2 linked regions of the Marinomonas mediterranea MMB-1 genome follow. The protein of the gene in region 2 binds, or shares a complex with, the protein of the main gene of each other region. Links are inferred from orthologs where the notes say so. Each region holds a gene or a part of one and is shown on either strand. Other genes may lie near its edges.

The links.
Region 1: the proteins of secA (region 2) and secY are in contact, whole or in part, in a crystal structure (PDB 3DIN), measured with the Thermotoga maritima proteins. The link is inferred for Marinomonas mediterranea MMB-1 from one-to-one orthologs. Residues at the interface, in WP_004082002.1 of Thermotoga maritima: Glu261, Ala262, Arg263, Lys300, Ala301, Arg302, Thr303, Ile304, Ile305, Leu323, Tyr324, Asp325, Pro326, Val329, Ser330, Tyr333, Ile336, Lys340, Phe345, Val349, Glu363, Phe364, Tyr374, Ser375, Gly376, Gly377, Glu393, Ile395, Thr482, Ser483; in WP_004081795.1 of Thermotoga maritima: Glu108, Gly109, Glu110, Glu111, Ala236, Glu237, Arg238, Arg239, Ile240, Thr241, Ile242, Gln243, Tyr244, Ala245, Arg246, Arg247, Val248, Thr249, Gly250, Arg251, Arg252, Val253, Tyr254, Gly256, Ala257, Ser258, Thr259, Tyr260, Leu261, Pro262.

What each region holds. Positions count from the first base shown.
Region 1 is NC_015276.1:256,450-262,710, reverse strand. What follows is about bases 32-2,951. They hold secY (preprotein translocase subunit SecY), read right to left. Parts: upstream 2,198-2,951; coding sequence 866-2,197; downstream 32-865. Other genes in these bases: rpsE (30S ribosomal protein S5), read right to left, coding at 2,826-2,951; rpmD (50S ribosomal protein L30), read right to left, coding at 2,634-2,819; rplO (50S ribosomal protein L15), read right to left, coding at 2,198-2,632; rpmJ (50S ribosomal protein L36), read right to left, coding at 730-846; rpsM (30S ribosomal protein S13), read right to left, coding at 252-608. Also shown: more of rpsK, read right to left, coding at 1-31; more of rpsE, read right to left, coding at 2,952-3,326; rplR (50S ribosomal protein L18), read right to left, coding at 3,337-3,687; rplF (50S ribosomal protein L6), read right to left, coding at 3,698-4,231; rpsH (30S ribosomal protein S8), read right to left, coding at 4,240-4,632; rpsN (30S ribosomal protein S14), read right to left, coding at 4,765-5,070; rplE (50S ribosomal protein L5), read right to left, coding at 5,083-5,622; rplX (50S ribosomal protein L24), read right to left, coding at 5,640-5,957; rplN (50S ribosomal protein L14), read right to left, coding at 5,973-6,261. UniProt on the Escherichia coli protein: The central subunit of the protein translocation channel SecYEG. Consists of two halves formed by TMs 1-5 and 6-10.
Region 2 is NC_015276.1:2,775,248-2,781,875, reverse strand. What follows is about bases 1,568-4,854. They hold secA (preprotein translocase subunit SecA), read left to right. Parts: upstream 1,568-1,954; coding sequence 1,955-4,654; downstream 4,655-4,854. Other genes in these bases: argJ (bifunctional glutamate N-acetyltransferase/amino-acid acetyltransferase ArgJ), read left to right, coding at 4,665-4,854; lpxC (UDP-3-O-acyl-N-acetylglucosamine deacetylase), read left to right, coding at 1,568-1,803. Outside these bases: cell division protein FtsZ, read left to right, coding at 1-783; more of lpxC, read left to right, coding at 889-1,567; more of argJ, read left to right, coding at 4,855-5,885; 8-oxo-dGTP diphosphatase MutT, read left to right, coding at 5,882-6,274; MARME_RS12630 (response regulator transcription factor), read right to left, coding at 6,360-6,628. UniProt on the Escherichia coli protein: Required for protein export, interacts with the SecYEG preprotein conducting channel.

The sequences.
Region 1 (6,261 bases), 2.5 Mb from region 2 along the record:
GAATGGTGTACTCTTACGAGAACCACGGAAGCCTGATCCACCTGCAGTAGCCCATGATAGAGCGTTACCTTGGCGGTCAGTGATAGTCACGATCGTGTTGTTAAACGACGCGTGTACATGAGCAACACCGTCGACAACCGTCTTTTTGACTTTCTTCTTGGTGCTGCGCGCTGCTGGCTTAGCCATATTGCACTTTCCTATCTAATGCTCAGCTTTAGCCTTTCTCTTAGCTAAAGCGAAACGCGTTAATATTACTTACGAATTGGCTTACGAGGGCCTTTTCGTGTACGAGCGTTCGTTTTGGTACGTTGACCACGAACTGGTAAGCTGCGGCGATGACGAATACCGCGATTACAGCCTAGATCCATCAAACGTTTGATAGACATGCTGACTTCACGACGTAGATCACCTTCTACAGTGTAGTTAGCAACTTCACCACGTAGTTGGTCAAGGACTTCATCACTCAAAGAACCGATCTTCGCAGTTTCAGCAACACCAGTTGCTGCACATATAGAGCGAGAACGTGTGCGACCGATTCCGAAGATGTAAGTCAGAGAAATGACCGCATGTTTATTGTCAGGAATATTGACACCGGCTATACGAGCCATTCACTTTACTCCGTTGTTATGGATGATTAACTCATCACTTTGCTTTTACAAGGGCGGCAGATTATGCCCAATTCTCGGACAAAAATCAACCACCCTATCCCATCATCGAGTAATAACTCAATTAACCTTGACGTTGCTTATGACGAGGTTCAGCTTTACAAATTACTCGAACTGAGCCGTTACGACGAACGACCTTGCAGTTACGACAGATTTTTTTTACAGATGCACGTACTTTCATGTTCAACTCCAACCTATGCTTAACGCATTAGGCCATTTGGACCATAACCAGTCAGATTAGACTTTTTCATTAATGACTCGTACTGATGACTCATTAAGTGACTTTGTACTTGAGACATAAAGTCCATTACCACGACAACTACAATCAACATTGAAGTACCGCCGAAATAGAATGGAACATTCCACAAGACTACAAAGAACTGAGGCATTAGCGACACAAGAGTGATGTACAACGCACCAAACAGTGTCAATCGTGTCATTACACCATCGATATATCGAGCTGTATGATCGCCTGGACGAATTCCCGGCAAAAACGCACCGGATTTCTTTAAGTTATCTGCCACATCTTTAGGGTTGAACACCAGCGCTGTGTAAAAGAAGCAAAAGAATACAATTGCTATCGCAAACAACAGCACATATAGCGGTTGCCCAGGAGCTAGAGCCAACGAAACATTTTGCAGCCACTCCATACCTTCCCCTTGACCAAACCATTGGCCAATTGAAGCTGGAAATAGCAAGATACTAGAAGCAAAGATAGGTGGAATAACACCAGCCATGTTTACTTTTAGTGGCAAATGACTCTTCTGTGCGGCAAAAACCTTTTTGCCTTGTTGACGCTTAGCGTAATTAACCGTAATGCGACGCTGACCACGTTCGATGAATACAACGAACGCGACGGTTGCAATGGCTAGCACACCAATTAACAACAAAGCTAGAATATTTATATCGCCTTGGCGAGCCGATTCAAATGACTGACCTAGAGCAGAAGGAAGGCCGGCAACAATACCAGCAAAGATTAAGATAGAGATACCATTACCGATACCTTTCTCTGTAACCTGTTCACCTAACCACATCAAGAACACTGTACCTGCTACCAGAGTTACGACTGCAACTGCGTAGAACTCGATACCAGAACTGAAAGAAATACCCTGACTTGCTAGTCCAACCGCCATTGAGGCAGACTGAACTAATGCAAGGAGTACCGTTCCGTAACGTGTATATTGAGTGATTTTACGGCGTCCTGCTTCACCTTCCTTTTTGAGCTGCTCTAGCTGCGGACTCACTACTGTAAGTAACTGCATAATGATCGAGGCAGAAATGTACGGCAGAATACCTAGAGCAAAAATACTCATTCTCTCTAGTGCGCCACCTGAGAATACGTTAAATAAACTCAGAATTGTGCCTTCATTTTGATCAAACAGTGCTGAAAGCCTATCAGGGTTAATACCCGGAACAGGGATATGAGCACCGATACGATATACAATAATTGCTAAGAATACGAAACGAATACGAGACCAAAGTTCGCTTAGTCCGCTTTGCATTCCAGCTGGTAGTGAGCCACGCTTTGCCATTTATTCCTCGACTTTTCCGCCAGCTGCTTCAATAGCAGCGCGAGCACCTTTAGTCACCTTAAGACCACGAACAGTAACCGCTTTGTCGATAGAACCTGACAAAATAACACGTGCTGTTTTGATCTGATGACCAATGATGTCTGCGCCTTTAAGAGCAGCCAAATCTACAACTTCAGCATTTACTGCTGCTAGCTCATTCAAACGAATTTCAGCAACATACTTAGCCTGACGTGATGTGAAACCGAATTTTGGCAGACGACGCTGCAAAGGCATTTGACCACCTTCAAAACCAGGTTTTACTGAGCCACCAGAACGAGACTTAAGACCTTTATGGCCACGTCCGCCTGTTTTGCCCAAGCCGCTACCGATACCGCGACCAACACGTTTAGGAGCATGCTTGCTACCTTCGCCAGGACGAATGGTATTTAGGAACATGTTATTCTCCTACTACTTTAACCATGTAATAAACTTTATTGACCATGCCGCGTACCGCTGGAGTATCCTCAAGCTCACGACGCTGACCAACTTTCTTAAGACCCAAGCCTCTAACTGTTTCACGGTGCTTTGGAAGACGACCGATCGGGCTGCGGGTCAATTGTACTGTGATGGTATTATTAGCCATGCCAGATTACCCCAAAATTTGATCGACAGACTTGCCGCGCTTAGCCGCAACCTGCTCAGGTGCTTTCATGTCCTGCAAACCTTTGATCGTTGCGCGAACAACGTTTACTGGGTTTGTAGAACCGTAACATTTTGCCAATACGTTGTGTACGCCAGCGATTTCAAGAACCGCACGCATAGCACCACCGGCAATTACACCAGTACCTTGTGAAGCAGGCTGCATGTAAACTTTAGAAGCGCCATGTGCTGCTTTTACTGGGTATTGTAAAGTATCACCGTCTAGTCGAACGGAAACCATGTTACGACGAGCTTGTTCCATTGCTTTTTGAATAGCTTGAGGAACTTCGCGAGCCTTACCACGACCGAAACCAACTTTACCGTTGCCATCACCAACTACTGTTAGCGCAGTGAAAGAGAAGATACGACCACCCTTTACAACTTTAGCAACACGGTTTACCTGAACTAGCTTCTCTTGTAGATCGCTAGTTTGTTGTTCATTAACTGCCATTTGCTTCCCCTTAGAACTCTAGACCAGCCTCACGAGCAGCGTCAGCTAGAGCTTGAACGCGACCGTGGTATTTGAAGCCTGAACGATCGAAAGCGACCGCAGTGACACCTGCTTCTTTTGCTCGCTCAGCAATCAAAGCACCTACTTTAGAAGCAGCATCTTTGTTACCAGTAGCGCCAGAACGTAGGCTTTCGTCCAAAGTAGAAGCGCTTGCTAGCACTGTGCTACCACATGGCGAAATTACTTGGGCATACATGTGACGAGGAGTACGGTGTACAGTAAGACGATTCGCACCTAGGTCACGAATATGCAAACGTGCTTTGCGAGCACGACGAATTCGAGATTGTTTCTTAGTGATCATGAATGCTTACCTACTTTTTCTTAGCTTCTTTACGACGAACATGTTCGTCAGCATAGCGTACACCCTTGCCTTTATATGGCTCTGGTGGACGGAAACCGCGAACTTCAGCTGCAACCTGACCAACGGCTTGTTTATCAACGCCCTTAATCACGATTTCAGTTTGAGAAGTACACTCTGCAGTGATACCTTCTGGTAGTTCGTAGTCAACTGGATGAGAGAAACCAAGAGATAGGTTTAGCACCTTGCCTTTAACAGCAGCACGGTAACCAACACCTTGTAACAAAAGTTTCTTTTCGAAACCTTGGCTTACACCAACAACCATGTTGTTTACTAGTGCACGTGTAGTACCAGCTAGAGCACGGCTCTGCTTAGCACCATCGCGTGCTGCAAAAGTAAGAACACTCTCTTCTTTTTTAACTTCAACGCTTGTGTGTACGTCTAGCTCTAAAGAACCTTTAGCGCCTTTTACGACGATATTTTGGCCTTTTAAAGCAGCTTCTACACCACTAGGAAGCGTCACGGGACTATTAGCAACTCGAGACATACTAACTCCTAGAATACTGTGCAGATTACTTCGCCGCCAACACCAGCAGCGCGAGCTGCACGGTCAGTCATCAAACCTTTAGAGGTAGAGATGATTGCAACACCTAAACCTGCTTCTACTTTTGGTAGATTGTTAGATGCTTTGTACTGACGCAAACTTGGGCGAGAAACGCGTTTAATTTCTTCGATTACCGGCTTACCTTCGTAGTATTTCAACTCGATAGTAAGGGTCGGCTTTACACCTTCTTCTACGGAATAGTCTGTAACGTAACCTTCTTCACGTAGAACATTGGCTAATGACACCTTCATTTTTGATGAAGGCATGCTAACAGATGTCTTAGCTGCCATCTGAGCATTACGGATACGAGTGAACATATCCGCAAGTGTATCTTGCATACTCATTTAAGAGCTCCTAAATAAAAAACCATTGTGCAGCAAATAGAGCTCGCGCATAGTACACAGCAGCGAGCGGAATGTCCAGAAGTTTTCCAGACACCCCCTCACTGCAATGTATTATGATCGCGCTCTACTTGCTTACCAACTAGCTTTCTTCAAGCCTGGTACGTCGCCACGCATTGCCGCTTCACGAAGCTTGATGCGTGATAGACCGAAGCGACGGTATACACCGTGCGGACGACCAGTTACCTGACAACGATTACGTTGGCGAGAAGAAGATGAGTCACGAGGAAGCGCCTGCAACTTAAGAGTTGCTTCCCATTTCTCATCGTCCGATGCATTAACGTCGTTAATGATCGCTTTTAGAGCAGCACGCTTTTCAGCATACTTCGCTACTAACTTGGTACGCTTTGCTTCGCGTTGAACCATCGATACTTTTGCCATGATTCCTACCTCTTATTTCTTGAAAGGGAAACTAAAGGCGGCTAGCAAAGCACGACCTTCTTCGTCGGTACGAGCGGTTGTTGTGATAGTGATATCAAGACCACGTACACGATCAACTTTATCGTAATCGATTTCTGGGAAGATGATCTGCTCTTTAACACCCATGCTGTAGTTACCGCGACCGTCGAATGATTTCGGGTTCAAACCACGGAAGTCACGGATACGTGGGATAGCGACGTCTACTAGACGATCGAAGAAATCCCACATACGCTCACCACGTAGAGTAACTTTACAACCGATCGGGTAACCGTCACGGATTTTAAAGCCTGCTACTGATTTACGAGCCTTAGTAACTACTACTTTCTGGCCGCTAAGGGCTTGAAGATCATTTACCGCATGTTCAAGAAGTTTCTTGTCTGCGATAGCTTCACCAACACCCATATTTAACGTAATTTTAGTGATTTTCGGCACTTCCATTACATTTTTGTAGTCAAACTGTTCAGTCAGTTTAGCTACAACTTGATCTGTATAAACTTGCTTAAGTCTCGCCATGGCTATAATTCTCGCTCTTAGGCGTCGATCGCTTCACTGTTAGATTTGAAAACACGTACTTTCGTACCGTCTTCATTCACTTTAAAGCCGACGCGATCCGCTTTACCTGTAGCAGTGTTAAAAATTGCTACGTTAGAAATTTGGATAGGTGCTTCTTTTTCAACGATGCCGCCAGTTGTGCCCTTCATAGGGTTTGGCTTCTCATGTTTCTTGATCATATTGATACCAGAAACAAGAACACGACTCTCGTCTACTACCTTAACAACTTTGCCGCGCTTGCCTTTATCTTTACCAGCAATTACAACAACTTCGTCGTCACGTTTGATTTTACGCATTATGTCCCCCTCCTCTTACAGCACTTCAGGCGCAAGAGAAACAATTTTCATGAATTGCTCTGTACGCAACTCACGTGTAACAGGGCCAAAGATACGAGTACCAAGAGGCTGCCCTGAAGCGTTCAATAGAACCGCAGAGTTTACATCAAAGCGGATAATAGAACCATCTGGACGACGAACACCTTTCTTAGTTCTAACGACAACTGCGTCTAAAACCTGCCCTTTCTTAACACGACCACGAGGGATCGCTTCTTTAACTGTGACCTTGATGATGTCACCGATAGCAGCATAACGACGATGAGAG
Region 2 (6,628 bases):
CTTCAAGAGCTACGTGAGAATGTTGACTCGCTTATAACCGTTCCGAATGAGAGGCTGCTGCCTGTTTTAGGTAAGAATATTTCATTACTTAAAGCGTTTGGTGAAGCGAATAATGTTTTGTTCAATGCTGTTCAGGGTATTACCGACCTTATAATGAGACCTGGTTTGATAAACGTCGATTTCGCCGATGTTAAAACAGTGATGTCGGAAATGGGGATGGCAATGATGGGAACGGGGTCTGCCATCGGAGAAGATCGTGCGCGTGTTGCTGCGGAAGCGGCAATACACAACCCTTTGCTTGAAGATATTAATCTTAAAGGTGCTCGTGGCGTATTAGTTAATATCACGGCAAACGAAGAGGTGGGCTTGTCTGAGTTTACCGAAGTTGGTGGGATCATTGAGGAGTATGCGTCAGAAGATGCAACGGTTGTTATTGGTTGTGCAATTGATCCGACTGTAGAAGATGAAATGCGGGTCACGGTAGTTGCTACGGGGCTAGAAGGGCAAAGTGCTAATGTTGAGATGAAATCCGCAGTGGGTGATGTGTCTGCGGTAAAGCCTTCAGTAACTCAGTCTGCGCCTTCTGCATCTAACGCATCAAAGCCAGCTGTAGAAGCGGTGGCTAAGCCAGTTGTAACGTCTTCTGCTGTTCAGAAGGATGACGTTTCTTCTGAGGAGTCGCAGGTTAAGGCAAACGATAAGAGTTTAGAGTCCTCTAAAGGGGCAGATGATCAATTATCGTATTTGGATATCCCAGCGTTTTTGCGTCGTCAGGCTGATTGATTTGCGTAAAAAATACGTAATTAATCATCTTTGAATTGTATAAATTTTAGTTAGTTGATAACATTCTCATTAATTAACTATCTGTAATGAAATTGTAGGAAAATAATGGTACGTCAGCGCACACTGAAAAATATTATCCGCGCTACTGGGGTTGGCTTGCACTCTGGTGAAAAAGTGTATTTGACGCTCAAACCAGCGCCAGTCAATACTGGTATTGTGTTTGTTCGGACTGATCTTGAGCCACCGGTAGAAATAGTTGGCGATGCGCGTGCTGTTGGGTCGACAAATTTTGCGACAGCGTTGTGCTCTGACGACGTTAAAGTAAGTACGGTAGAGCACCTAATGTCTGCGATGGCGGGATTAGGTGTAGACAATGCTTATGTTGAGGTGAGTGCAAGTGAGATTCCTCTAATGGACGGAAGTGCTAGTCCATTCGTGTTCTTGCTGCAATCTGCTGGTCTTGAAGAGCAAAGCGCACCGAAAAAGTTTATTCGTATCACCAAGCCGATTCGAGTAGAGGAAGGGGATAAATATGCCATCCTTGAGCCTCATTCTGGCTTTAGGCTGACTTTTACGATCGATTTTGATCATCCTGCTATTGGTGAAGATGTTCAGAATACCTCGATTGATTTCTCTACAACGACTTTTGTGAAAGAAATCAGTCGTGCTCGTACGTTCGGGTTTATGAAAGATCTTGAGTACTTCAAAAACAATGATTTGGCTCGTGGCGCTAATATGGATAACGCCATTGTTCTTGATGACTTTAAAGTTCTGAATGACGAAGGATTGCGTTATAGAGATGAGCTAGTGCGCCATAAGGTTTTGGATGCGATTGGCGATTTATATCTACTAGGACATAGTTTGATTGGTGAGTATAAGGCTCATAAATCAGGGCATGCTCTAAATAATAAGCTACTGCTAGCTTTGCTTGAGCGTCAGGATGCGTGGGAATATGTTTCATTTGAAGATGAGGCTCAAGTGATGCCCATTTCATTTGTAGAGCCTGTTGCTGCGAATTAACTGATTGTAAATTAAGCATTTAGTTGTTTATACACAAAAAAGCCAGACAAATGTCTGGCTTTTTTGTGTATATATGCTTGTTATTTCATGTTTTGCCCCACATTACCATGTTAAACTCTAACCACTATAAATTTAGCGACGTTGAAATAAGATGCTAGGAACAGTCATTAAGAAAGTTATCGGTACAAAGAATGACCGAGAAGTTAAAAAATACAGAAAAGTTGTTAATCAGATCAATCAGCTAGAAGAGCGCTACTCTGCTTTTAGTGATGATGAGTTAATGGCGCAAACATCCGACTTTAGGTCGCGCTTAGAGAAAGGCGAGACCTTGGGCTCCCTGCTTCCTGAGGCTTTCGCAACCGTTCGCGAAGCGAGTAAGCGAATCATGGGTATGCGACATTTTGATGTTCAGCTGATTGGGGCAATGGTTCTCAATAATGGCTCAATAGCAGAAATGCGCACGGGTGAAGGTAAAACACTTGTTGCTACTTTGGCTGTATACCTTAATGCATTGACTTCGAAAGGTGTTCATGTCGTTACAGTCAATGATTATCTAGCAAAGCGTGATGCTAACTGGATGCGCCCACTGTACGAATTTCTCGATCTAAGTGTCGGTGTTGTCTATGCTGGGCAAGAGAAGGAAGAAAAGCGAGCGGCTTATTTGAGCGATATTACCTATGGCACAAATAATGAGTTTGGCTTTGACTACTTGCGCGACAATATGATCTTTAGAATGGAGGACCGCGTTCAGCGTGATCTTCATTTTGCTGTGGTTGATGAAGTTGACTCTATCCTAATCGATGAGGCAAGAACGCCACTTATTATCTCTGGAGCTGTAGAAGACAGTTCTGAGCAATATAAAAAGATTAATCAGCTTATTCCATTGCTTGTTAAGCAAGAGGAAGAGGGTGATGAAACGGGTCACTACACCTATGATGAAGCTCAGAAAAATATCGAGCTTACCGAAGACGGGCATCAGTTTGTAGAGGCTTGGTTGGTAGAGCAAGAAATGCTGCAGGAAGGCGATAGTTTGTATTCTGCATCTAATTTGGCGCTGCTGCATCACGTGCATGCTTCTATGCGAGCTCATGTTATTTTCAAAAAGAACGTTGACTATGTTGTTCAAGGTGGTCAAGTCGTTATCGTGGATGAGCATACGGGTCGAACTATGGCTGGTCGTCGTTGGTCTGAAGGTATACATCAGGCTGTCGAGGCAAAAGAAGGTGTCGCTATCCAGGCAGAGAGTCAAACACTGGCTTCGACAACATTTCAGAACTATTTCAGGCTTTATGAAAAATTGTCTGGCATGACTGGGACGGCAGATACAGAAGCTTATGAGTTTCAGCAAATTTACGGGCTGACTGTTGTGGTTATTCCGACGAACAAAGTGGTTCAACGTAAAGATCACAATGACTTGATCTATATGTCGACCCAAGAGAAGTTCGAGGCCATCGTTAAAGATATTGAGGTCGTTGTAAAAGAAGGGCGACCAGTATTGGTCGGTACTGCTTCTATTGACTACTCTGAGCTGCTTTCTGGATACCTAAATAAAGTAGGTATTGAGCACAATGTATTAAATGCTAAACACCATGAACGTGAGGCTGAAATCGTTGCAGGTGCAGGTCGTTCCGGCGCGGTGACAATTGCGACAAACATGGCGGGTCGTGGTACTGACATCGTTTTGGGCGGCAACCTACAGACGGAGTTGGCGGAACTTGGTGCGGACGCAACAGAGGCGCAAATTGAGGCTGTTAAGTCTGATTGGGAGTCTAGACATCAGGCGGTATTGGCTGCAGGTGGGCTACATATTATTGGTACAGAGCGCCACGAGTCTCGTCGTATTGATAATCAGCTTCGTGGTCGAGCGGGTCGTCAGGGTGATGTCGGTTCATCTCGCTTCTATTTGTCGCTTGAAGATAACCTGATGCGTATCTTTATGTCTGATCGTATTAAGAAAATGATGCAGGCACTGGGTATGGAAAAGGGCGAGGCGATAGAGCACAAAATGGTCTCTAATGCCATTGAGAAAGCTCAGCGTAAAGTGGAAGGAAGAAACTTTGATATTCGTAAGCAGCTTCTTGAGTACGATGATGTTGCTAACGATCAGCGTCAAGTAATTTACACTCAGCGTTATGACATGATGTCATCTGATGATTTGTCAGGTGCAATTGAATCTATGCGTGAAGAAGTGGTGGCTGGGGTTATCGATGAGTTTATTCCGCCTCAAAGCATGTTTGATCAATGGGACCTGGACGGTTTAGAAGAAAAGATCAAAAACGAGTTTGGACTTGAGCTTGCAATTAAAGCTTGGGTGGAAGCCGATAAGAAGCTTTATGAAGAGCCTTTGCGTCAAAGAATTCTTGATGGTTTTATAGAGGATTATAAGGCGAAAGAAGAGGTTGCAGGTTCTGATTCAATTAGAGCATTTGAGAAGCAGGTCTTGTTGCAAGTACTCGATACATTGTGGAAAGAACACCTCCAAACAATGGATATGTTGCGCCAAGGTATTCATCTTCGCGGTTATGCTCAGAAAAACCCTAAACAAGAATATAAGCGTGAATCATTTGAGTTGTTCCAGAATTTATTAGAACAAATTAAATACGAAGTTGTTCAGATTACTGCTCGCGTGCGAGTGCAGTCTCCAGAAGAGGCGCAAAAAATAGAAGAGGCTAGGCAGCAGCAAGAAGAGCCGTTAAAAATGAGCGCTCAGCACCAGCAAGCGGCGGCTTTTGGAGAAGGTGCTTCTTCCGCTTCAGAGCAACAGTCTGAAGTTCCGAAAGTTGGCAGAAATGAGTCTTGCCCATGTGGCTCAGGAAAGAAATATAAGCAATGTCACGGACGTTTGGTATAAGGAGGGAAATATGGCTGTAGGTTTGGGTTCTTTTCCCGCTATTCCGAATATCAGTGGTGTGCGTTTCGCTGTCGTTGAAGCAGGGATAAAAAAAGCGTCTCGTAAAGATCTTGTTGTTTTTGAGATTGATAAAGGGGCGAGCGTAGCAGGCGTTTTTACGCAAAATGCTTTTTGCGCAGCGCCAGTTCGTTTGTGTCGTGAGCACTTGTTGCAATCCGTTCCGAGGTATCTGGTTATTAATACTGGAAATGCCAATGCTGGAACGGGGAAGCGAGGTTATCAAGGTGCGTTATCAACCTGTGAATCATTGGCATCTATTGTTGGGTGTAAGGTCTCTGAGGTACTGCCGTTTTCGACAGGTGTGATAGGAGAGCCGTTGCCAACAGATAAAATTGTCGATGTGCTACCTAATGCGTTGGCATCATTGGATTACGGTAATTGGCAGGATGCCGGTGAAGGTATTATGACGACAGATACGCGACCTAAAGGCGCGTACCGTCAATTTGAAGTTAACGGAAAACATTATACTGTCGGTGGGATCTCAAAAGGGGCGGGTATGATTCGTCCTAACATGGCCACTATGTTGGGCTATGTTTTTACTGATATTTCAATTGATCAGAATGTTTTGCAAGACCTTCTGAAAAAAACGACAGATAAAAGCTTTAATCGCATTACTATAGACAGCGATACCTCTACAAATGATTCGTGTATTGCGGTGGCTACTGGTGCAGCGGGCAATGAAAAAATAACGAATATTCAAACGGAATTGGGTCTGGCTTTTGAGCAAGCTTTTACTGAGGTAATGCAGGAGCTTGCTCATGCTATCGTTCGAGATGGTGAAGGTGCGACAAAGTTTGTGACGGTTCAGGTGGTTGGGGCAAAATCACAAGAAGACGCTGCTTTAGTTGGCTTTGAAATTGCCCATTCTCCCCTTGTTAAAACGGCGTTATTTGCTTCTGATCCGAATTGGGGGCGTATCCTTGCTGTCGTTGGTCGTGCGCCTATTGCTGATTTAGATGTTGATCGTGTGAATATTTCACTTAACGGATGCTTAATTGTTTCTGAAGGTGGTCGATCTGATGGCTACACGGAAGAGTTAGGTCAAGCGGCCATGAATCCAGAAGAGATTACAATTGTAATCGATTTGGGTGTTGGTGAATGTAAAGATACCGTTTGGACGACCGATTTGTCTCATGAGTACGTTACGATCAATGCGGAATACAGAACGTGAAGCAAGTAGAGGTTTCTGCAGGTATTATTAAGCGAGGAGATCGTATTTTTCTGGCATTCAGAGACGAAGCGCAGCATCAAGGAGGGTTGTGGGAGTTTCCTGGAGGCAAATGCGAAGCTGCTGAGTCCTCTTATGATGCGTTGTGTCGTGAATTGTTAGAAGAGTGTGGTATCACGGTGGGTTCCGCAGAGCTGTTTAAAGAAGTGCGTCATGATTACGGCGATAAGCTTGTCGTGTTGTATTTCTATCTGGTTGACGATTTTAAAGGAGAACCAACTGGAGCTGAAAACCAACAGGTTTCTTGGTTTGATTTGAAAATGTTGGCTGAGTTGGATTTTCCAGCGGCCAATCAGGTTATCGTTGATGAGTTGATAGAAGCTTATTGTTAAAGAGTTAGTTTTATTTGTGGCCCTATATTTTAAAAAGGAAGCATTTGCTTCCTTTTTTTGTTCTTGTTGATTATGCGGTTAACACTTAACCAAGCAAATTGTGTAAGAGTGTCTTTATTGTCGTGGGAGTAAATGTCTTATCGCAAAGAGCGTCGACATCACCTTTTGCGATATTGGAAAGCTGGGGGGTATCCGCGTCTGAGCTAACCATTAATACAGGGATGTGAGAATGGTTCGATGACGTTTTTACATAGTTTGCGAGTTCAACACCGTTCATTTCAGGCATATTGTAGTCTGTGATTATCAGGTCGTATGTATTTTCTTCGAGGAGTTCGAGGGCAGCGCGGCCATCGT